One region of the Pantoea anthophila genome, then DNA from elsewhere that is predicted to be linked to it. Evidence: predicted binding sites of a transcription regulator. Region 1 holds the regulator's gene; each other region holds the start of a gene.

Region 1 (8,230 bases):
CCGGATCGTGGGTGCCTTTCTTCGCCTTGCTGAGCCACGGGCCTTCCAGATGCAGACCCAGCGCCTGATGCTGATGTTTTTGCAGATAGGCGCGCATGGTTTCGATGGCCCGCTTCATCAGGGCATCGCTGCTGGTGATCAGCGTCGGTAAAAAGCTGGTGCAGCCCGATTTCTCATTGGCGCGCTGCATGATCTCCAGCGTTTCAACGCTGAGCGCATCAATGTCGTCATTAAACTGCACGCCACCACAGCCGTTAAGCTGGAGATCGATAAAGCCTGGCGCAATGATGGCACCCGCCACATCCCGCAATTCAACATCCGCCGCAACCGCTTCACGCGGGCAGACGTGCGCAATCTGCGTCCCGTCAACCACGACCGCGTAGTTATCCAGAATCTCATGACCGCTGTAGATGCGACCGTTGACTAATGCGTACATCTCTCTTCTCCCGTCCTGGCCTGCTGTCACGCAGCGTAACAGCAGGGCATGACAATGTTCTGTTACACGCCTTTCATATTTTCCGCTTCCATTTCGCGGAAATATTTCACGGTTTTCACTTTCAGTTCCATGGTGGCCGGCTCATCACACACCACCACCGATTTTGCGTGCAGCTGCAGGCAGCTGATGGTCCACATATGGTTGACGTTGCCTTCAACCGCCGCCTGCAGGGCCTGCGCTTTAACATGGCCGGTAACCAGAATCATCACTTCCTCTGCATCCAGCAGCGTGCCGACGCCGACCGTCAGCGCGTATTTAGGCACCTGGTCAACGTCGCCGTTGAAGAAGCGAGAGTTCGCCACGCGGGTATCATGGGTCAGGGTTTTAATGCGGGTTCGCGAAGCCAGCGACGAAGCCGGTTCGTTAAAGGCGATATGGCCGTCGTTACCGACACCCCCCATAAACAGGTGAATTTTACCCAGCGCGCGAATTTTCTCTTCGTACTGACGACATTCTGCGTCAATATCGGGTGCATTACCATTCAGCAGATTGATATTTTCCGGTTGAATATCAACGTGATCGAAGAAATTACGATACATGAAGCTGTGATAGCTCTCCGGATGCTCTTTTGGCAGGCCCACATATTCATCCATATTGAACGTCACAACATGCTTAAAACTGACCTGGCCCGCTTTGTGCATATCAATCAGGTGTTTGTATGCCTCCAGTGGCGTGCCGCCGGTAGGCAGACCCAAAACGAAAGGTTTTTCCGCCGTCGGGTTAAACGCGTTAATGCGGTTAACGATATGTCGGGCGGCCCATTTGCCGACCTGGGTTGGCGTCGCTAAAGGAATCAGTCTCATGTTTCACCTCATTTGAAATGGAAAGGGGATCGCTGAACCGTTGCGTAAATCATCAGCCTGAACAGATTTTTTTATTCTCGCCACGGCCGGAGCGCAATTCAATATTTCGGATCATAAAATAAGTTTGCATTCATAGCCAGATGTTGCAGTGTGACCCGATGTTTTTTAGTGATAAAAGTCACATATGTCGGGGTTTTAATTTGCGAGGCGAATTAATTTGTCATTACACTTCGCTGCGTGACATGCAGTGTATTCACGAACTTTGCAGCTGACATAACAACATTAAGCGGCGCAAAGCGACAAGTCAGGCTCATAGGGGGAAGGTCCATGTTAAGTTATTTACAGAAGGTAGGGCGGGCACTGATGGTGCCGGTTGCCACCCTGCCAGCGGCAGCGATACTTATGGGGGTAGGGTACTACCTCGATCCCGTCAGCTGGGGTGCAGATAACGCGCTGGCGGCGTTGCTGATCAAGTCCGGTGCGGCGATTATTGAGCACATGTCAGTCCTGTTTGCGATCGGTATCGCCTACGGCATGTCGAAAGACAAAGATGGCGCGGCGGCCCTCACCGGCTTTGTTGGCTTCCTGGTGGTCACCACGCTCTGCTCACCAGCCGCTGTCTCAATGATTCAGAAAATTCCTTTGGCTCAGGTGCCTGCTGCCTTTGGCAAAATCGAAAACCAGTTTGTCGGCATTCTGGTCGGTATTCTCTCGGCAGAAGTCTATAACCGCTTCAGCCACGTCGAACTGCCTAAGGCGCTCTCTTTCTTCAGCGGACGCCGGCTGGTGCCGATTCTCGTTTCGTTCCTGATGATCTTCGTCGCCTTTATCCTGATGTATATCTGGCCGGTGGTGTTCAATGGTCTGGTAGGCTTTGGCGAGCATATCCAGAAGCTTGGCTCGGTCGGAGCCGGTATTTACGCCTTCTTTAACCGTCTGCTGATTCCGGTCGGTCTGCATCACGCTCTGAACTCCGTGTTCTGGTTTGATGTGGCCGGGATTAATGACATTCCTAAATTCCTCGGCGGTGCACAATCACTGGCGGATGGGTCGGCCACCGTGGGCATTACCGGTCGCTATCAGGCGGGCTTCTTCCCGATCATGATGTTTGGTCTGCCTGGTGCTGCGCTGGCTATCTATCACTGCGCGCGTCCTGAGAATCGCGTCAAAGTGGGCAGTATCATGCTGGCCGCTGCGTTTGCCGCCTTCTTTACCGGTATCACCGAACCGCTGGAGTTCTCCTTCATGTTCGTGGCACCGGTGCTCTATCTGATCCACGCCGTACTGACCGGTATTTCTGTCTTCATCGCCGCAAGCATGCACTGGATCGCCGGATTTGGTTTCAGCGCCGGGCTGGTGGATATGTTCCTCTCCACCCGTAACCCGCTGGCGACCCACTGGTACATGCTGATCCCGCAGGGGCTGGTGTTCTTCGTTATCTATTACGTGGTCTTCCGCTTCACCATCAAAAAATTCAATCTGTTGACCCCTGGCCGCGAGCTGGCGGTGGCCGGTGATGAAAGCGATGGGTATGACGTCAACGTGGACAACAGTGATAACGGTGAAAGCGCCACGGAATCCCTGGCACGTCGCTACATCGGTGCAGTCGGTGGCTCCGCTAACCTGACCAGCATTGACGCCTGCATCACCCGTCTGCGTCTGAACGTGAACGATTCGGCTCAGGTCAACGAGAGCGTGGCGAAGCGTCTGGGCGCGTCCGGCGTTATCCGTCTGAATAAACAGAGCGTGCAGATCATTGTCGGCACCCAGGCCGAAGGCATCGCCTCCGCCATGAAAAAAGTGCTGGCTAAAGGCCCGGTCGCGGCTGCTGCATCCGGTACGACGCCAGCGGCAGAGCCGGAGGTTAAACCGCAGGCCGTGCTGAACAGCGAGAAGCGCGTTATTGCGACGCTGCTGGCACCGGTAACGGGAGAGGTCGTGGCACTGGATGCGGTTCCGGATGAAGCCTTTGCCAGCAAAGCGGTAGGCGACGGGCTGGCCATCAAACCCAGCGACAAATGGGTTGTGGCACCCATTGCCGGAACGCTGGTGAAAATCTTCAATACCAATCATGCGTTCTGTCTGGAAACCGACAACGGTGTCGAGATCGTGGTTCACATGGGACTCGATACCGTGGCGCTGGACGGAAAAGGCTTTACCCGACTGGCGGAAGAGGGAGCCAGCGTGGTAGCCGGTCAGCCGGTGCTGGAGATGGATCTTGAATTCCTGAACGCGAATGCCCGCTCGATGGTGAGTCCGGTGGTGGTCAGCAATAGCGAAGATTTCGCGGGTCTGACACGCCTGGCCCACGGTCCGGTCGTCGCAGGTGAAACTCCGCTGTATGAAGTGAAAGGCTAATCCCCGCAACAGAACCCCACAGGCAGGAAGCGATTCCTGCCTTTTTTGTTTTAAAGGCTTAACAAACGGTTGTTTCCCTCAGACGCTTTGTGGATCATACTCCGTTACTTCGTGGTACAAATCACCCGTTATTCGTATTGAGGATTTTTGAGATGAGTGAGGCTGAAGCCCGCCCAACTAACTTTATTCGTCAGATCATTGACGAAGATTTGGCGAGCGGTAAGCACAGCAGCGTGCATACCCGTTTTCCGCCGGAGCCCAATGGCTATCTGCACATTGGTCATGCGAAATCGATCTGTCTGAATTTTGGCATCGCCCAGGATTATCAGGGGCAATGCAACCTGCGTTTCGACGATACCAATCCTGTTAAAGAGGATATGGAATTCGTTGAATCCATCAAGCGTGACGTCCAGTGGCTGGGTTTTGAGTGGAGCGGTGAAGTCTGCTACTCATCAGACTATTTCGATCAGCTCTACAACTATGCCGTTGAGCTGATTACCAAAGGGCTGGCTTACGTTGATGAGCTGAGCCCGGATCAGATTCGCGAATATCGTGGCACCCTGAAAGAGCCGGGCAAAAACAGCCCGTATCGCGATCGCAGCGTGGAAGAGAACCTGGCGCTGTTTGAAAAAATGCGAAACGGTGGCTTTGCGGAAGGCACGGCCTGTCTGCGCGCCAAAATCGATATGGCTTCGAACTTCATCGTTATGCGCGATCCGGTGCTTTACCGCATCAAGTTTGCGGAACATCACCAGACCGGCAACAAGTGGTGCATCTACCCGATGTATGACTTTACCCACTGCATTTCCGATGCGCTGGAAGGCATTACGCACTCGCTCTGTACGCTGGAGTTCCAGGACAACCGCCGTCTTTATGACTGGGTGCTGGACAACATCACGATTCCGGTTCATCCGCGCCAGTATGAGTTCTCGCGCCTGAATCTGGAGTATGCGGTGATGTCAAAACGCAAACTCACTCAGCTGGTGACCGAGAAGCACGTAGAAGGGTGGGATGATCCACGTATGCTGACCGTTTCAGGTCTGCGCCGTCGTGGTTACACCGCGGCTTCTATCCGTGAGTTCTGCCGTCGTATTGGCGTGACCAAGCAGGATAACATCGTCGAGATGGCGTCACTGGAATCCTGCATCCGTGATGATCTGAACGAAAATGCGCCACGCGCGATGGCAGTACTCGATCCCCTGAAAGTGGTGATCGAAAACCTGCCCGCCGGTCACAACGAGGTCATCACCATGCCTAACCATCCGGGTAAACCGGAGATGGGCACGCGTGAAGTGCCGTTCAGCCGTGAGATCTGGATTGACCGTGCAGATTTCCGCGAAGAGGCGAACAAACAATATAAGCGTCTGGTTCTGGGCAAAGAAGTCCGTCTGCGCAACGCCTATGTGATCCGTGCAGAGCGGGTAGCCAAAGATGAAGCGGGCAACATTACCTGCATCTACTGCACCAGCGATGTGGATACCCTGAGCAAAGATCCGGCCGATGGCCGCAAGGTGAAGGGGGTGATTCACTGGGTGTCTGTGGATCATGCGCAGCCTGCCGAGTTCCGCCTCTATGACCGGCTGTTCAGCGTACCGAATCCGGCGGCGGCTGAAGATTTCCTGGCGGTGATCAACCCTGATTCACTGAGCATCAAAAATGGCTTTGTCGAACCGAGCCTGCGCGATGTGGAAGCGGTCACCCCGTTCCAGTTTGAGCGTGAGGGCTATTTCTGCGCCGACAGCGTTTACTCTAAACCGACGCAGCTGGTGTTTAACCGCACCGTAGGGCTTCGCGATACCTGGGCTAAAACGGGCGAATAATCGTTTAGGGCTGACCTCATAAAATGACAAAAGGGCGATTAATCGCCCTTTTTTATTGCCCCTGTGTTGAGAATTGCCGACGTTTATTCTGGCTTAACGCAAATCCTGCCCGGACTGCCTTGTGAGAGAAATCTGAGTTTAAAAAAATTAATCAATTTCAGGATGTGAATTGTCCGCTTTCAGGTAGGCTATGCGCTCTAAGGGGTAGCAAAGCGGGTTATATAAGGAAAAAAAATGCCAGTCCTCGCTCAGGAAGCCAAACACAGTGTCGTCGTTTTACATCAGCTCATTGAACGTATTTTTAATCAGCCTGCCGGATCGGATGACAGCTTTGAGCTGATGATGTCCTTTTTCCATCCTGATTTCCGCATGGTGACGCCAAAAGGTAAAGAGTACGATCTTAACGCGGTCGAAGAGCTGTTCCGACAGCTGCAGGGGCAGCGGGAAGGGATGCGAATTGCGACCTGTGAGCACGTCATCCTTTCTCATCACGAAAATGAGATCACCGTGCAGTATCGTGAGATGCAGATGCTGAATGGTAATAACCAGAGCCGTATTTCGCTGGCGATTCTGGATTGCAGCAGCTCGAATCCACGCTGGCGTTATCTGCAGGAGACGCTGGTGGCCTGAGGGTTCAGCAGAGCACAGACGAAAAAAAACCGGTCACGTAACCGGTTTTTTTATTTCCGCCCGCCAGATTACTGGTCGTGCAGGGTCTCATCTTCACGGCAGTCGCCCAGCGTACAGTGTCCGTACAGATAGAGGCTGTGGTTGGTCAGCTTGATGCCATGGCGGGTCGCGATTTCACGCTGACGCGTTTCGATGGATTCATCGCTGAACTCGATAACCTTGCCACAGTCCAGGCAGATCAGGTGATCGTGGTGATGCTGCTGCGTCAGTTCGAAAACGGATTTGCCGCCTTCAAAGTTGTGACGGGTCACAATACCGGCGTCGTCGAACTGGTTCAGCACGCGGTAAACGGTGGCCAGGCCAATCTCTTCGCCGATGTCGATCAGGCGTTTATACAAATCTTCCGCGCTGACGTGATGGCACTCAGGTTCCTGAAGCACTTCCAGAATTTTCAGTCTGGGCAGTGTCACTTTCAGGCCAGCCTTCTTTAATGCGGTGTTGTTGTCAGTCATGCGGATTTTGTCCTGTTACTAATATTCACTTTTGTGGCTTGTCGCCTTGAATGTCGATCTGTGCTCATTCGCATTTGCGTCTCATTATAGAGCTCAGGGGATGAAATGAAAACCTGAGGGCCGTGAATCATCATGGGCGATGGGGGAAGCTTCACCGGGCCGGGGAGGATTCTGGCAGAGGTTTTTCAGCACATCACTGCGTCATACCGCCTGAGCTAATACGCGGAAGATCGATGCGGGTATTCTACAGATTAAACGAAGAAAGTTAAAAAAATGTGGCTATTATTTCTATAGGAAATTCCATTGCCTCAATGTGAGCTGGCGCTCACATTGAGGCGGGGCGCATCAGGCTTCGATGATCTCTTTCAGCTGCAGTTCATCAAAAATCTGCTTAACCCACTGATCGACGCGCTGGCTGGTCAGCTCAGGCTGACGATCTTCGTCAATGGCCAGGCCCAGGAAGTGCGTCTCATCAGCCAGACCTTTTGAGGCTTCGAAATGGTAGCCTTCTGTTGGCCAGTGACCCACGATAACGGCGCCGTGCGGCTCGATAATGTCGCGGATTGTGCCCATCGCATCACAGAAATATTCAGCGTAATCTTCCTGGTCGCCACAGCCAAACAGGGCAACCAGCTTGCCGTTGAAATCGATCTCTTCCAGCGTCGGGAAGAAGTCATCCCAGTCGCACTGCGCTTCACCGTAGTACCAGGTCGGGATGCCCAGCAGCAGGATATCAAACGCTTCCAGGTCTTCTTTTGTACTTTTCGCGATGTCATGCACTTCTGCAACATCTTTACCCAGCTGTTTCTGGATCATTTTTGCAATGTTTTCGGTGTTGCCGGTATCGCTGCCAAAGAAGATGCCTACGAGTGCCATGAGTAAAATAACCTCTTAAATCCTGATAATGAGATGTGTGCCGCAGCACATTTCTGCGAATAATAGCAGACGAGACAAACCCGCGGAACGGTTAAAGCCTCGACATTTGCTCCTGCGTGCGATTTGCCCGCATCAATCCAGTTTGAGCTGCGCCAGCAGCATCTGTTCAATCAGTTCGCTGCGGCTGAGATTACGCTGCGCGGCCAGCGAATTGAGTGCATCGACGGCCTCACTGTTCATTTTCAGTTCGACACGACGCAGTCCGCGCCCTTTGTCACGTTTCAGTTGATTGCGCTTATTAATGCGCAGCTGTTCATCACGCGAAAGCGGACTGGTTTTGGGGCGACCCGGGCGGCGCTCATCAGCAAACAGATCGAGCGTCGTGCGGTCAGTGTGTTCTTTTGCCATGGCTTAGTAAAACTGAATGGGTGCGGGCGCCAGACGCTCACCGCGCAGATTATAAATTATTGGCCGTTGCCGCAGAAAAATCGACCTGCGGCAAAATTTTAGCGCGCCATCATACTGCACGCTTACTCCGGACGCCAATCCTAAACCTTTACTGCCATCTATTTGCTTTTAAAGCGCAAAAAAGCGCCGCACACTGCGCAAAACGGCATCGGGCTTCTCAGCATGGACCCAGTGGCCCGCACCGCCGATCACGTGGGCCTGCGCCGCCGGGAACTGCTGAAGTAACGCATCGCGATAGCGGTTATCCAGGTAACTGGAGTCGCCGCC
Region 2 (8,230 bases), 660 kb from region 1:
GTTGAAATGGCTGTCGGAGAAGATGCCCTCCGTCCCGCCCGCCAGCCCCTCGTTCAGCCGGGAGTTGCGGGTATTCTCATACTGCGCATACGTATTGGTACTGACACCATTGTCCCAGGCACCGGTCCACCTGACAGAGACGTTCTGCCGATAGAGCCGGTTAGTCTCATCACCATATTTGCTTTTCACCAGGTCACTGGTGTTGGTGTTCTGCGTATCCCCGGCGTAGAGGTTGCCCTGACGGCTGAAACCGGCCCCCACTTCCAGCGCCTGCATCGGCGCAAAGGCCCAGCGCAGCAGACCATGAATGTCTTTGTTGACCGCGCCTTCCCGGCCTGCCGGATACGATCCGGCGTAGCTTCCGGTACGGGCGGCGGCGTGCCCTTCATTGATGTCATACGCATCTGCCTGCGTTTTTGCCAGCCCGCCATAGAGGCGGAAGCTGACATCATCCCCCAGCGGCCCCTCAAGGCTGAAGTTAGTGCGTCGGGAGGCCCCCTCATCCTTATGCTCCGGCACGTTGTAGTAGGCGCTCCACGAGCCGTGCCACTGATGATCCATCTCTTTTCGGGTAATGATGTTCACCACGCCGCCCGCCGCCCCGTTACCGTAACGGGCCGCTGCCGGGCCGCGGATCACCTCGATGTGATCGATGATCTCTGGCGGCACCCAGTTGCTGTCGCCGCGCGTGTCACGCTCGGCACGCCAGCCCAGCCGGACGGCATTACGGCTGGTCACCGGCAGACCATCAATCAGGATCAGGGTATTTTCCGGGCCCATGCCGCGGATATCAATCTGACGATTGTTGCCGCGCTGACCGCTGGTGGAGTTACCGGTCAGATTGACGCCCGGCATGGTGCGGATGATTTCGGCGACATCGCGCGCCGGCGGGTGCTTTTTGATTTCGTCGGCGGTAATGGTCGAGACACCCGGCGCCTGCAGCGTCTGCTCGGCGGCGGTCACCATCATGGTGCTGTCGTTAAGGCTGTCTGACGCGGTGTTGTTAAGCGCCGGGTCGCTGCTGCTGGCCGCCACGGCACCGGCAGAGATGAGAGAGGCGGTGAAACCCAGTTCAATCATAATGGCCAGTGAAAGCCGCGATAACTTTTTCATTTTTCTGTTCCTGGACGACCAGCAGGGATGCCACTGCCAGCGCGCCGGTAAAAAGGTAATGTCCCTGATCCCCTTCCTGCCCGGCTGATTTCAGCACCGCGAGACACCCCGCTGAAAGCCGGTGCGGCAGAGAAAATGCACACACGCCCTGACGAGCGGAAACACCCTATTGCAAATGCAAATAATTATCAATACTATTATTTATATCATTTATGGCACAGATTTCGTCTGTTCGAACGATGGCGCGTATGACCTGGTTAAACGAAGAAACCGGCAGTGAACGCTGGTGGCAACAGCAGCAGCAGCGGGGGATTCCGCTGATTGAACCGGGTGACGCGGGCACCTGTCAGGTCACCTTTTTCTGGCGCGATCCGCAGGGCGACACACAGAGATCGGACACCCGCCGCGTCTGGATCAACATTACCGGCGTGACCGATCATCATCATGCCGCCGCCCCTGTTTCACTCTCTCCGTTGCCCCACACCGATGTCTGGTGGTGGCAAACCACCCTGCCCGCTGACTGGCGTGGCAGCTACTTTCTCATCCCGGATACGCAGGCCGAGCCGTTTACCGGCCAGAGCAATGTGCAGGCGTTACGGCAATGGTGGGGGCAGAAATTTCCGCAGGCGCAAAACGATCCGCTCAATCCGCTGCGAGGCTGGGCGGGCGGACGCGGCATGTCACACTCGCCGCTGCACCTGCCTCATGCGCCCGACCAGCAGGTCTGGCGGGCGGTCGATGAAGGCCGTGCCGCCACGATACCGCTGCAACACTTTCTGTGGCGCAGCAAACGGCTGGGAAACCAGCGTCAGATCTGGATCGGTGTAACCGGCGAGGCCGATGCTGGCGCGCGTCCGCTGGCACTGCTGCTGGATGGACAGTTCTGGGCGCACAGCATGCCGGTTGCCGGTCCGCTTCAGCAGCTCACCGCGGCAGGCGAACTGCCCCCGGCGGTCTATGTCATGATCGACATCATCGATCGTGAACACCGCACGCGCGAGCTGACCTGCAACCCTGACTTCTGGCTGGCCGTTCAGCATGAGCTGCTGCCGCAGGTTGCGCAGCAGGCGCCCTGCCGTATCGACAGCGACCGCACGCTGGTGATCGGCCAGAGTTTTGGCGGCCTCGCTGCCGCTTACGCCACGCTGACCTGGCCCGACACCTTTGCCGGTGCCGTCAGCCTTTCCGGCTCTTTCTGGTGGCCCGGGCGCGACGATCCCAGCGGCTGGCTGCCGCAGCAGTTACAGCAGGGCCTGCTGCAGGCACCGCCACGGCGCTTTTATCTGGAAGCGGGTCGGCGCGAGCGGCTGATTCTGGCCGCAAATCAGCAGTTCCAGCGCGATCTGACCGATGCCGGACATCAGGTCAGCTATCACCCGGTTGAAGGCGGTCACGATGCACTCTGCTGGCGCGGCGGGCTGCTGACCGGCCTGAAAACCCTGTGGCCATCATCCTCATTCGCTTAACGTCCGCCGCCTGCCCGCCACTGCAGGGTGCCACGGGCAGAATCGGGGCGTCAGCGCGCCCCGCGATGGTGGTCAGGAGACTGATATGCAACAACCTCACCCTTTTGACGACCCGCAGCAGGCGTGTCTGGTACTGAAGAACGATCGGCAGCAATACAGCTTATGGCCCACCTTTTGTGCGATCCCGGCCGGGTGGCAGCCGGTATGGGGCCCCGCGCCACAGGCACACTGCCTGACGTGGCTGAATGAACACTGGCGCGATATCCGCCCCGTCACCGCAGAAGCCAGCCGGAGCGATCATGTCTGAACTCTCCATGGCACCACAGAAAACGCTGCCGCTGGTGGCTGCCCAGCCCGGTATCTGGATCGCTGACCAGCTCTCGCCCTATAGCAATGCCTACGCCGTGGCACATTTTGTGGAACTGCGGGGCGCACTGGACAGCGCGCTGCTCTCCCGCGCTATCGTGGCGGGTATGCAGGAGGCGGACACCCTGAATATGGCCTTTGGCGAGCGGGACGGCGAGCCGCTGCAGTGGCCTGTCGCGCAGCATTTCCGCTTACCCGAGGTGATCGATCTGCGCGGCGCCGCCGATCCGCACGCCGCCGCGCGGGCGCGGATGCAGGAGGATTTGTCGGGCGATCTGCGGGTGCTGAGCGGTTCGCCGCTCTGCCACCACAGCCTGCTGCGACTGGGTGAGGAGCAGTGGTACTGGTATCAGCGCTACCATCATCTGGTGGTGGATGGTTTCAGCTTTACCGCCCTGACCCGCCGTATCGCCGATCTCTACAGCGCCTGGCAGTGCGGCGACACGCCGCCGCCGACGCCGTTTGTGCCGTTCAGCGAGGTGGTTGAGGAGTATCAGCGCTATCAGCAATCGGCAGCCTGGCAGCGCGACCGCCACTTCTGGCTGGAGAAAGGCGCAGCGTTACCTGCCCCCGCCTCCCTCTCCCCGCTGCCGCTGGCCGGTCAGCACGCCAGCACGGATCTGCGGCGTCACAGCATCACGGTGGATCGAAGCGCCTTTCAGAAGCTGCTTGAGCACACCGGCCAGCAGAACCTCAGCGCGGCAGATACGGCCGTGGCGCTGGTGGCGCTGTGGCTGGCGCGTCTGACCGGTCAGAACGATTTTTCCGCCGGTTTCATCTTTATGCGCCGCATCGGCTCGGCGGCGCTCTGCGCCACCGGTCCGGTGATCAACGTGCTGCCTCTGGCAGTGCATTACGATCCGGCCCAGCCGCTGGCAGCTCTGGCGGCCCGGCTGGCGGGTGAAGTCAGAAAAATGCGTCGTCATCAGCGCTATGACGCAGAGCAGGTGCAGCGCGATCTGGGTCGTCACGGCGACAGCGATCCGCTTTACGGGCCGGTGATTAACCTGAAGATGTTCGACTACCAGCTCGATTTCGCCGGTACAGCGGGCATCACCCATCAGTTGGCATCAGGCCCGGTTCGCGATCTGGAGATGGCTATCTATCTGAACGATCAGGGCGACCTGACGCTGACGCTGCTGGCAAACGCGCAGCGTTACAGTGACGCCCTGTTGCAGCAGCATGCCCGCCGTTTTGATCGGCTGCTCTCCCAGCTCGCCAGCCAGCCCGCGCGTGCCTGTGGCGAGCTGGATATGCTGATGCCGGACGAGCACCGGCAGCTGGCGGCGATCAATCAGACCGCCGTGACGCTTCCCCCGGCCACGCTGAGCAGCCTGCTGCTGCGTCAGGCTGAACGAACGCCGCAGGCGCCGGCGCTGGCCGATGCGTCGCATCAGCTCAGCTATCAGCAGATGCAGCAGCAGGTCGCCGCGCTGGGACAGCAGCTGATCGCCCGGGGTGTGGCGCGGGGAGATATTGTCGCCGTGGCGCTGCCGCGCTCCGTGTTTTTATCGCTGGCGCTGCAGGCGATCGTCAGCGTGGGGGCCACCTGGCTGCCGCTCGACACCGGGTATCCCGACGACCGATTAAAAATGATGCTGGCAGACGCCACGCCGAAAGCGCTGATCACCCGCCGTGAACTGGCTGACCGGCTGGCGGCGCTCTCGCCGGTCACACCGCTGTTTTACGACACGCTGTTAACCCCCGCTGAGGCGATGCCGTCGCAGGTGCCCTCCCCGCAGGATGGCGCATACCTCATCTACACCTCCGGCTCAACCGGGCGGCCAAAGGGCGTGCTGGTCAGTCACGCCGCGATCGTCAACCGCCTGCTATGGATGCAGGATCGCTATCCGCTGGGTCAGGATGATGTAGTGTTACAGAAGACGCCGGGCAGCTTTGATGTCTCCGTCTGGGAGTTCTTCTGGCCCCTGATCGCCGGTGCGCAGTTGGTGATGGCGCCGCCCGATGCGCACCGCGACCCGGAGGCGCTGAGGCAGCTGTTTGCCCGCTACCGCGTGACCACCACCCACTTTGTTCCGTCGATGCTGGCCGCCTTTGTCGCTGCGCTGCAGGACGAGGCGGCGGCAGCCTGCTGCGCCACCCTGCGTCGGGTCTTCTGCAGCGGTGAAGCACTGCCCGCCGCGCTGTCGCGTCAGTGGCAGACGCTGACCGGGGTGCCGCTGCATAACCTCTATGGCCCGACCGAAGCGGCGGTGGATGTCAGCTACTATCCGGCCTCCGGCGCAGAGCTGGCCGCCGTTGAAGGCGCCAGCGTACCGATTGGCTTCCCGGTCTGGAACACCGGCCTGCGGATCCTGGATGCCCGTCTGCAGCCGGTGCCGCCGGGCATTGCCGGCGATCTCTGGCTGACCGGCGTCCAGCTGGCGCACGGCTATCTGGATCGTCCCGACCTCACGGCCAGCCGCTTTGTGGCCGATCCCTGGGGTGACGGCACCCGGATGTACCGCACCGGCGACGTGGCACGCTGGCTGCCGGATGGCGCAGTGGAGTATCTGGGCCGCAGTGACGATCAGCTTAAAATTCGCGGACAGCGCATTGAGCTGAATGAGATCGATCTGGCGATGGCCGCCCTGCCGGGCATTGAGCAGGCGGTGACGCATGCGGCCGTGCTGGGCGGCGGCGATCAGCAGGGTGATGCCCGACAGCTGGTCGGTTATGTCGTCGCCAATGAGACGATTGACGCGGACGTCCTTCGCCAGCGGCTGGCCACCCGGCTGCCCGCACACATGGTGCCGGTGGCGATTGTTCAGCTGGCGAGCCTGCCGCTCAGCAGCAACGGCAAGCTCGATCGTAAAGCCCTGCCGCTGCCACAGACCCAGGCCAGAATCGCCGGGCGCGCGCCCTGCCCCGGACTGGAAAGCACGCTGGCTCAGGCGTTTGCTTCGCTGCTGGAGCGCGAGTCGGTCAGCGCACAGGATGACTTTTTCTTGCTGGGAGGGCATTCGCTGCTGGCGATGCGTCTGGCGGCGCAGCTGCGCCGGACGCTGGATCAGCCGGTGTCGGTGGGGCAGATTATGGTGGCCCCTACGGTGGAACAGCTGGCGGCTCTGCTCAGCGGCCCCTCTGCCGGGGCGGCCCGCGCCGGGTTTGAGACGGTATTGCCGCTGCGGCGCAGCACGGGCCCGACGCTGTTCTGTTTCCATCCCGCCTCAGGTTTTGCCTGGCAGTTCAGTGCATTAACGCGTTATCTGGACCCGCGCTGGTCGCTGCTGGGCATTCAGTCACCCGACCTCACCAGCCCGCTCAGCCAGGCGCAGCATCTTGATGCGGTGTGTGATGCCCATCTGGCGACGGTACGACAGCAGCAGCCTCAGGGGCCTTACTATTTCCTGGGCTACTCGCTGGGCGGCACGCTGGCACAGGGAATTGCCGCGCGGCTGGAAGCGGAAGGCGAAACCGTTGCCTTCCTCGGGCTGCTCGACACCTGGCCGCCGGAAACGCAAAACTGGGATGCACGGCGCGGCGAGAACGTGCTGGATCCGGCGGTGCTGGAGGAGGTTAACCGCGAGCGCGAGCAGTTTATCGCGACGCAGCGTCAGCAGGCGGGTGAAGGTATGGAGGCGCTGTTCACCACCATTGAGCGCAATTACGCCCGTTCCGTGCGGCTGCTGGCCACGGCGCGCAGTGCCCGTTTCAGCGGACAGGCGACGCTGTTTCTGGCGCAACAGACGCAGCAGCCCGGTCAGGATGCACGTCGCGCCTGGGCACCTTACCTCGGCGGGCTGACAATCTGGCCGCTGGACTGTGCCCATGTAGAGATCGTCTCACCCCGCATGTTTGAACAGATCGGTCCCCGCCTGCAGCAGATACTGGCGTCGCTGAATCCGTAGCCGCCTTCTCCTGCGGAGAGGGTGCCGGTCAGCCTCTTCCGCACGGCACAATCATCGGGGTGCCGGCTACCGGATCGCGGATGATGACGCAGCGCAGGCCGTAGATCGCTTCAATCAGCGCTGGCGTCACAATCTCCGCCGGTTTCCCTTCAGCGATGATTTTTCCGTCACGCATCGCAATCAGGTGGCTGGCGTAACGGCACGCCTGATTAAGATCGTGCAGCACCACCACCAGCGTGCGGCCATGCTGCTGATTGAGGTCCTGCATCAGCTCCAGCAGCTCAATCTGATGTGTAATATCCAGCCAGGTGGTGGGTTCATCGAGCAGCAGTAACGGGGTTTCCTGCGCCAGCACCATCGCGATCCAGACCCGCTGCCGCTGACCGCCAGAGAGCGTATCCACTGGCTGGGCGGCCAGATCGGCCACCCCGGTGGCCTGCATCGCCTGCTGCACCGCCGCCTCATCTTCCTGTCGCCAGCGTCCGAACAGCGTCTGGTGCGGATAACGTCCGCGTGCCACCAGTTCACTGACGCTGATGCCCGCGGGCGCACTGGAACTTTGCGGCAGCAGCCCCAGCCGCCGCGCCACCTCTTTGGTGGCATAACGGGCGATCGTCTGACCATCCAGCAGCACCTCGCCCTGCAGCGGCGTCACCAGCCGGCTCAGGGTGCGCAGCAGCGTCGATTTCCCGCAGGCGTTAGGCCCGATGATGACGGTCAGTTCACCGTCGGGGATCGCGACCGAGAGATGCTCCGCCACGATCTTTTTGTCGTAACCCAGCGTCAGCGCCTTACCCTGCAAACGTGTTTTCTCTCTCACTGGCGTCGCGCCTCCCGTATCAGCAGAGCAATCAGATAGAGTCCGCCCAGGCTGACGGTAATGACACCGACCGGCAGCTGATAAGGCAGGAAAAGGTGCTGTGCGGCGTAGTCTGCGGCGATTAACAGCAGCGCACCGCACAGCGCAGCCAGCGGCAGTGCGCCTTTGACTCCCCCGCAGAGACGCCGTGCAATCTGCGGCGCCAGCAGCGCAATAAAAGAGAGAGGCCCGGCCAGCGCGGTTGAGGCCGCGGTCAGGATCACGCCTGTCAGCATCAGCATGACGCGGCTGCGTTCCACCGGAACCCCTAAGGCGCAGGCGGTGTCATCACCCATCTCCAGCAGACGCATGCGCCGGGCCAGCATTCCCGTCGCCAGCAGCGCCAGCAGCAGCACAACCGTCACGGGAAGCGTCTTCGCCCAGGTGATGCCGTTAAGTGAACCGGCGCTCCAGAGCCCGGCGCTCAGTGCCGCCTCCAGGGAGGCGCTGATAATCAGCCAGCTGTTGAGCGCCATCAGCAGCGCCCGCACGCTGATGCCGACGATAATCAGACGAAAGGTCTCCACGCCGTTGCGCCAGCTGAACAGCCAGACCACCGCCGCTGTAAGCAGCCC
Region 3 (8,230 bases), 1.7 Mb from region 1:
CCGTCACCGCCTCTTTCGCCAGCAGATGGTTCAGCATCAGACCCAGCAGGGCGGCGAAGATCACCGCAATCTGCTGACTGCCCGACTGCCAGCTGACGAAAAAGCCTTTGCGCCCTTTCGGCGCCACTTCGGCCAGGTAGACCGACACGCCCCCCAGCTCAACGCCCGCGGAGAAGCCCTGCAGCAGACGTCCCAGCAGGATCAGAATCGGCGCCGCAGCGCCCAGCGTGGCGTAACCCGGCACCAGCGCGATAGTCAGGGTGCCAATCGCCATCAGGCCCAGCGTCAGCAGCAGGCCTTTGCGGCGACCATGATGGTCGATGTACGCGCCCAGAATAATCGCCCCCAGCGGGCGCATCAGAAAGCCTGCGCCAAAGGTCATCAGGGTCAGCATCAGGGAAGCGAACGGGTCATCGCCGGGGAAGAAGGTTTTAGCAATGGCCGTGGCGTAGTAGCCAAAGACCATGAAATCGTACATCTCCAGGAAGTTACCACTGGTGACGTTGAAGATGGTTCGGGCGGCGCTTTTCGGGGGCTTTTGTAAAGACGGGGCGTGACTCATAACGGCTTCCTGTTGTTTTTTAGCCGTTTTAGCCTGCCTGCCGCGAGAATAATGTGACCTGGCTCACCATTGCACTTTACAATTCTATGTACATAAGTAACAACAAATTAACAATACAGGCCAGCCAGCATAAGTGATCGGTGTCACGGCGGATCGGCCAGATATCATCTGGTCAGCAGAGGGCCATAAAAAAAGGCGACTGCCTCAGTCGCCTCTTTGTCGTGCCGGATAACCCGCTATTTCTTCACGGTTTCCATACCCATCAGACCAATTTTCAGGTAGCCCGCCGTGCGCAGCTTATCCATCACGCTCATCAGCGTTTCATAATCAACCGACTTGTCGGCCTGGAAGAAAATGGTGGTCTCTTTGTTGCCCTGGGTCTGGCTGGTCAACACATTCACCAGTGAGTCCGGCGTCACCGCGTCGTTACCGACGTAAAGCTGCTTATCCGCTTTGATCGACAGGTAAACCGGTTTTTCCGGACGCGGCTGCGGCGCGCTGGTAGAGGCGGGCAGATTGACGCGCACGTCGACCGTGGCCAGTGGCGCGGCCACCATAAAGATGATCAGCAGCACCAGCATGACGTCGATAAACGGCGTCACGTTGATCTCATGCATTTCACCATCGGTTTGCAGATCGTCGTTTAATCGCATTGCCATAAGAACTTACCCTAAGCGCAGTTTCTGAGCCGCTGCAGGACGCGGAACCTCAGTGGCCACGGTGCCCAGGTCGATGTCACGGCTCTGCAGCAGCATCACCTGCGCAGCGACATCACCCAGCGAGGCTTTGTAGTTGGCGATCATGCGGGCAAAGACGTTGTAGATCACCACCGCCGGGATCGCCGCGACCAGGCCAATCGCGGTCGCCAGCAGCGCTTCGGCGATACCCGGTGCCACCACCGCCAGATTGGTGGTCTGGGTTTTGGCGATACCGATAAAGCTGTTCATGATGCCCCAGACGGTGCCGAACAGACCGATAAAGGGCGCGACAGAGCCGATGGTCGCGAGGAAGCCATTTCCGCGTCCGGCGTGGCGGCTGAACGCAGCAACGCGGCGCTCCAGGCGGAAGCTGGTGCGATCTTTAATGCCGTTGGTATCTTCCACACCCGCCGACAGCGTCAGTTCATTCTGCGCATCGTTCAGCAGTACGACGCTGTGACTGTGATCGGTAAACGACTGGGCAATGCGGGCGGCGTCATTCAGACTGCGCGCTTCGCCCAGCGCCAGCTGCTCGCGCTTCAGGCGGCGCTTCGCGGCGCTGAGTTCGGCATATTTGCCGAAGAATATCGCCCAGGTCACTACGGAGGCCAACAACAGGCCAATCATGACCACCTTTACCACGATATCGGCATGCTGATACATGCCCCAAACGGAGAGGTCCGTTTGCATCAAATCACTGGCTACCACGCTGCTTCTCCAACTTCATATACAGGGATGCGGGACAAGCGCGAATAATAGCAAAATAATGGCGAATTGATAGTAGTTCTCATTACTATTTACAAACTCTGACCGCCCGCTTTGCCGTAACCCGCGCGGCTTTCAACCCGCTTTTTATCCTGCTCTCTGTTCTGATAATCGCCATTGAGTCTCAACCCTGCTGGCCGTTTCGTGGTAACGTGAGAGCTTAGTCAGAAGCGGCAAGGGCGACTCATGACCACCAGAAAAATTGATACCACGCTCGTCAGTGCAGGACGCAGCAAGCGTTATACCCAGGGTTCGGTGAACAGCGTGATTCAGCGCGCTTCCTCGCTGGTTTTTGATACGGTCGCGGAAAAAAAACGCGCGACCGCAGGACGGGCAAAAGGTGAACTCTTTTATGGCCGTCGTGGCACCCTGACGCACTTCGCGCTGCAGGATGCGATGACGGAGCTGGAAGGCGGCGCGGGCTGCGTGCTCTACCCCTGCGGTGCGGCAGCGGTGGCGAATGCGATTCTGGCCTTCGTCGAAGCGGGCGATCATCTCCTGATGAGCGGCGCGGTCTATGAACCGACGCAGGATTTCTGCACCAGAATTCTGGCGAAGATGAATGTCTCGACCAGCTGGTTCGATCACAGCATCGGCAGCGAAATCGGTGCGCTGGTCCAGCCCAACACCCGCGTCGTGTTTCTGGAGTCCCCCGCCTCAATTACCATGGAAGTGCAGGATATTCCGGCGATTGTGGCGGCGGTGCGCGCCATCGCGCCCGAGGCGATCATCATGCTCGATAACACCTGGGCAGCCGGTATCCTGTTTGATGCGCTGGCGCACGGCGTCGATATCTCGATTCAGGCTGGGACCAAATATCTGATTGGACACAGCGATGCGATGATCGGCACGGCGGTCGCCAATGCGCGCTGCATCGATCAGCTGCGCGAAAACTCCTATCTGATGGGCCAGATGGTCGATGCCGATACCGCCTATATGGCGAGCCGCGGCCTGCGCACTCTGGGCACCCGTCTGCGTCAGCATGAAGAGAGCGCCCTGCAGGTCGCGGAGTGGCTGGCAGCACGGCCCGAGGTGGCCCGCGTCAACCATCCTGCACTGGCGCAGAGCAAAGGCCATACGTTCTGGCAGCGCGACTTTAACGGCAGCAGCGGCCTCTTCTCATTCATTCTGCAGGAAAAATTGAGCGCCCCGCAGCTGGCGGAATATCTCGATCACTTCCATCATTTCAGCATGGCTTACTCCTGGGGCGGCTATGAATCGCTGATCCTGGCCAATCAGCCTGAGGAACTGGCCGCGATTCGTCCGGCGGGCGGCGTGGATTTCACCGGTACGCTGGTCAGGCTGCACATCGGTCTGGAGCATGTGGATGACCTGGTCGCCGATCTGGAAGCCGGTTTTGCGCGTCTGACGCGCTGAGCAAAGAAAAAAGTAAACAGAAGATAAACCGGGTCGCGGCTGACCAGTGAGTTTGCCGGGCTATGACGGATTTGTTGTTAACATTTATCCCGTATCGTTCAGCGTGTCAGTGCAGTCACTGCGCGCGCGGAATGCAGACGAATAGTTCCTTGTGACGTGATGGAATCGCTAATGGGTGTTTTACACGAGATTGTCCAGGCGCTCTGGCATCAGGATTTTGCCGCGCTGGCAAATCCGGATGTGGTATGGGTGGTATATGGCGTGATGTTTCTGACGCTGTTTCTGGAAAATGGTCTGTTACCTGCCTCCTTCCTGCCGGGCGACAGCCTGCTGTTACTGGCGGGTGCGATGGTGGCCAAAGGGGTCATGGATTTTGTCCCCACGATGGTGATCCTCACGACCGCCGCCAGCCTCGGCTGCTGGCTGAGTTATCTGCAGGGGCGCTGGCTGGGCAATACCCGCCTGGTGAAGAGCTGGCTGATGCATCTGCCCGCGCAGTATCATCAGCGTGCCTGGAATATGTTTAACCGTCACGGCCTGATGGCGCTGCTGGTCGGCCGCTTTCTCGCGTTTATCCGCACCATTCTGCCCACCATGGCCGGAATTGCGGGCCTGCAGAACAGTCGCTTCCAGCTCTTTAACTGGCTCAGCGGCGTGCTGTGGGTCGGCATTGTGGTCGCCTTTGGCTATGGCATCAGCCAGGTGCCGTTTATCAAGCGTCATGAAGATCAGGTGATGGCGATCCTGATGGTGCTGCCGATGGTGTTGCTGGTGGTCGGCCTGTTTGGCAGCATTCTGGTGATCTGGAAAAAACGTCGACAGAAACAGGCCTGATCGCAGCACGCGGTGCCAGGATCTGCCGCCTCTCAGGCGGACGGATCCGCGACCGTCTGCCTGACCCGACTCACCTCTTCCCCCGGCGTTACGCCAAAGTAGCGCTTAAACTCCCGCGAAAACTGTGAAGGGCTTTCATAGCCAACCCGCACCGCCGCCGCGCTCGCTTTCAGCCCATCGTGCAACATCAGCAGCCGCGCCTGATGCAGACGATAGCGCTTAAGGTACTGCAACGGCGACGTCTGGGTGACCGCTTTAAAGTTATGGTGAAAAGCGGAAACGCTCATGTTCACTTCTGCCGCCAGTGCATCGACGCTGAGGTTATCCGCATAGTGATTCTCAATCCGGCGCAGCGCACGCGCGATCTGGCTGAACTGGGTCTGCCGGCTCACCAGTGAGAGCAGCGCGCCGCCAATCGGGCCGGTCAGCACGTAATAGATAATCTCCCGCACAATGTGCGGTCCCAGCACCCGCGCTTCGCGCGGCTGAGTCATCACATCAAGCAGGCGTTCGGCGGCACAGAGCATCGGCTGCGTCAGCCACGCCGAGTGAATACCGGAGGTCAGCGGCTGCGGCTGAAACTGGTCGTCATCGCCGATTTCGATCAGCAGATCCTGCAGGCTGGCGGTGTCCACATTGAGACACAGCCCGGCAATCGGGGTTTCCGGCGACGCCCAGGTTTCGCACTCCGCCGGCAGCGGCACGGTGAGCATCAGATATTTGCTGGCGTCATACTGAAAGACGGTGCTGCCAAGGTAGCCGGTTTTGCTGCCCTGAAACAAAATGACAATGCCGGGCTGATACATCATCGGCGTCCGGGGACGATACTGATTTGCGTAGATCAGCGACACATTTTCGACCTGACAGAGCCGGTCGCGACCCTGAGTCATTAAGTTAACTACCTGCTGTGCCAGCCGGTGACACAGTGCATCGTGCGCCATAGCGACTCCTTTACGGGTAAAAATCCAGTGTGCCGCGCGGATGTGCAAATCACCAGCGGGCTGGAGAATCAGGCAAGAATTTTACCGAATCAGGCAGGGCTTCAGAACGCGGGCGGAGCGCTTCACTGAGCAGGCTGAAAATTGTTGGCTAGACTTAAGCACAGTGAAATCTCACGGGTTAACCGCAACGGAAAGGAGCAACTATGGCAGACCAGCCCATTATTAAACTGCGCGATGGCAATATGATGCCGCAACTGGGACTCGGCGTGTGGCAGGCCAGCATTGAAGATGCGCGTCATGCGGTGCTGAAAGCGCTGGAAGTCGGCTATCGCTCAATCGACACCGCCGCGGCCTACAAAAATGAAGAGGCGATTGGTCAGGCACTGCAGGAAACCGACGTGCCGCGTGAAGAGATTTTTGTCACCACCAAACTGTGGAATGACGATCAGCAGAACGTTCAGCAGGCGATGGAAACCAGCCTGCAGAAACTGCAGCTGGATCAGGTCGATCTCTACCTGATGCACTGGCCCTGCCCGGAAAAAGATCACTATGTGGATGCCTGGAAGAAGATGATTGAGCTGCAGCAGCAGGGACTGACGAAAAGTATCGGCGTCTGCAACTTCCATGAAGCGCATCTGAAGCGACTGATGGATGAAACCGGTGTCACCCCGGTGGTCAATCAGATTGAGCTGCACCCGATGCTGCAGCAGCGCACCCTTCACGCCTGGAACGCGATGCACCAGATTCAGACCGAATCCTGGAGTCCGCTGGCGCAGGGCGGCAAAGGGGTGTTCGATCAGGAGATCATCAAGTCGCTGGCGAAGAAGTATGGCAAGACCCCGGCCCAGATCGTCATCCGCTGGCATCTGGACAGTGGCCTGGTGGTGATCCCGAAATCTGTGACCCCAGCCCGTATCGAAGAGAACTTTAAGGTGTTCGACTTCCGTCTGGATAAGCATGAAGTGAGTGATATTGCGAAGCTGGACAGCGGCAATCGTCTGGGGCCGGACCCGGAAACCTTTAACTAAGCCCGGTAACGCACTGACCGCTCTGCGGCTGCGGAGCAGAAAGCGTGGGTCAGGCGGGTCTCCCCGCCTGACCCTGTGCGTTATGCAGAAGGCTGTACCACCAGCTGACCGGCCGTGCCACGATCGGCCAGTTCCAGCGTCTGGCTGTAATAGACGAACGGGAAATGGTCTGACGAACTCTGCGGGAAGCTGACCATCAGTTCCACACTGCCATCGACCCACACCGTATCTTTCCAGCCACGATCTTCGCCCATCGGCTGTGCGCCATTGACACTTTTAATCAGGAACATGACGCCCTGAATATGCAGCGCCTGTGGCCGGTCGGCGTGCAGGATCCAGCGCTCAAAGGTGCCCTGCTGCGCGGTGGTATCAATCCGGTTCATATCCCAGAGCGCGCCATTGATGCCCGGCATCGTGTCGCCGATACGGAATTCGCGGGTGCGAACCGACGCCCCATCCAGAATCTGATCGGCCAGCAGCCGCATCGGCAGGTTATCGGTCACCAGCGGCAGTAAACCGGTGGGCCGCAGGGTCAGGATCAGGGTAGAGGTCAGAATCGATGAGGGCTCGAAGAAGCCACGCAGCCGATCCATGATGCCCGCCGCCGTTCCCGCCGTAATCGACACTTCATCGCCCTGCGACATGTCTATCAGCACCTCCCGGCGCTCACCGGGTGCCAGCGAGAGACGCTGCACCGCCACCGGGGCAGAGAGAAAACCCTGATCGCTGGCAATAACCATAAACGGACGATTATCGCTGAGCACCATCTCATAGCGTCGCGCATTTGAGGCATTCAGCAGACGCAGACGCACCCAGCCGCGTGACACTTCGACGTACGGATTGCGGACGCCATTCACCAGCAGCGTATCGCCCAGGAAGCCGCCATCCTGCGGCGGGTCATAGACCGGCGTGGCAAAGTTATCGAGCCGCTTGTCCTGAATAATAATCGGGAAGTCATCCACGCCGTAGTGCTTTGGCAACGGCAGTTGCTTGCTGACGTCATCCTCCACCAGCCACATGCCCGCCAGTCCATTGTAGATATGCGGAGCCATGCGGTTTGGCGTGTTGGCGTGATACCAGCAGGTCGAGGCGGCCTGACGAATCGGCAGGACCGGTGCCCAGTCAACCCCGGCCGACATCATGCGCGGCGCGCCGCCCATCAGGGCGCCTGGCAGCTGCAGGCCGCTGACGGTCATGGAGACCGGTTCATTCAGCCGGTTGCTGTAGATCAGCTTAACGTCATCGCCGCTGTAAACCCGGACGGTCGGCCCCAGGTAGAGACCATTGATGCCCCAGACCGGTACTTTGTTGTTGTCGCCATTAAAGGACCAGTGGCTGCGCTGCATCGTCAGGAACAGCGGCTGGCCGCGACGGGACTCCAGCAACGGCGGAACCGGAAGCGGTGTGTCGCCACTGGCAGAAGACGCGGCACGGGCCGCATGAGGGATGATACCGGCGCTAAGCGCCACTCCGGCAGAAAGCTGGATGAACTGACGTCTGCTGAAAGACATAAAACTTCTGACCCTTTACGCGTGGCGCTAACGCGCCGACCCTGTTTTTATTGCTCTGTTTTTGCTGTGCTGCGTTCACGACGGCGGGCAGTCACTGCCACGCCGTGTGGCATCCATGCAGGATAGTTCGGCGAACGGCTCGCCGGTCAGATTTTTCCGTTTTTTTCGCGCTCGGCCACTTCGGCGTTCAGCTCTTCCAGCTTCGCGGCCATCAGTTCGCGACAGTGGGTAGCCAGCTTACGCACCGAAACCGATTCGAACGCCTTTACGTCAACCGGTGGCAGCATCTCAACGATGACCAGGCCATTTTTCAGGCGGTTAAGGTTGATCTTGTCATGGGTGTTGGAGACCACAATCGGAATGATCGGCACGCCCGCCGCGACAGCAGCGTGGAATGCCCCGGTTTTAAACGGCAGCAGGCCACGGCCCCGACTGCGCGTGCCTTCCGGGAACATCCAGATGGAGATGCGCTTGCGGTTGAACTGATCCACCAGCTCACCGATGGTGCCGCGCG

What was found. Region 1 encodes Fur, which represses iron uptake genes when iron is present. Its sites were predicted from a motif close to ATAATAATGAGAACNACTATCAA; they were not measured.
Region 2: the regulator Fur is predicted to act here: its motif matches at 1,289-1,311, upstream of fes (enterochelin esterase).
Region 3: the regulator Fur is predicted to act here: its motif matches at 2,035-2,057, upstream of exbB (tol-pal system-associated acyl-CoA thioesterase).

Annotation. Positions count from the first base shown of each region.
Region 1 is NZ_CP110473.1:2,831,759-2,839,988, reverse strand. It holds gene nagA (N-acetylglucosamine-6-phosphate deacetylase) at 1-436, opposite strand, end outside; gene nagB (glucosamine-6-phosphate deaminase) at 499-1,299, opposite strand; gene nagE (N-acetylglucosamine-specific PTS transporter subunit IIBC) at 1,627-3,657, shown strand; gene glnS (glutamine--tRNA ligase) at 3,810-5,477, shown strand; gene OJ965_RS15735 (hypothetical protein) at 5,712-6,107, shown strand; gene fur (ferric iron uptake transcriptional regulator) at 6,176-6,619, opposite strand; gene fldA (flavodoxin FldA) at 6,965-7,495, opposite strand; gene ybfE (LexA regulated protein) at 7,628-7,903, opposite strand; gene ybfF (esterase) at 8,072-8,230, opposite strand, start outside.
Region 2 is NZ_CP110473.1:3,493,831-3,502,060, forward strand. It holds gene OJ965_RS18815 (TonB-dependent siderophore receptor) at 1-1,113, opposite strand, end outside; gene fes (enterochelin esterase) at 1,353-2,579, shown strand; gene OJ965_RS18825 (MbtH family protein) at 2,665-2,886, shown strand; gene OJ965_RS18830 (enterobactin synthase subunit F) at 2,879-6,796, shown strand; gene OJ965_RS18835 (ATP-binding cassette domain-containing protein) at 6,825-7,616, opposite strand; gene fepG (iron-enterobactin ABC transporter permease) at 7,613-8,230, opposite strand, start outside.
Region 3 is NZ_CP110473.1:659,542-667,771, reverse strand. It holds gene tcuC (MFS transporter) at 1-562, opposite strand, end outside; gene exbD (TonB system transport protein ExbD) at 799-1,221, opposite strand; gene exbB (tol-pal system-associated acyl-CoA thioesterase) at 1,228-1,950, opposite strand; gene metC (cystathionine beta-lyase) at 2,212-3,402, shown strand; gene OJ965_RS05745 (DedA family protein) at 3,574-4,236, shown strand; gene OJ965_RS05740 (AraC family transcriptional regulator) at 4,269-5,177, opposite strand; gene dkgA (2,5-didehydrogluconate reductase DkgA) at 5,381-6,205, shown strand; gene ftsP (cell division protein FtsP) at 6,286-7,716, opposite strand; gene OJ965_RS05725 (1-acylglycerol-3-phosphate O-acyltransferase) at 7,863-8,230, opposite strand, start outside.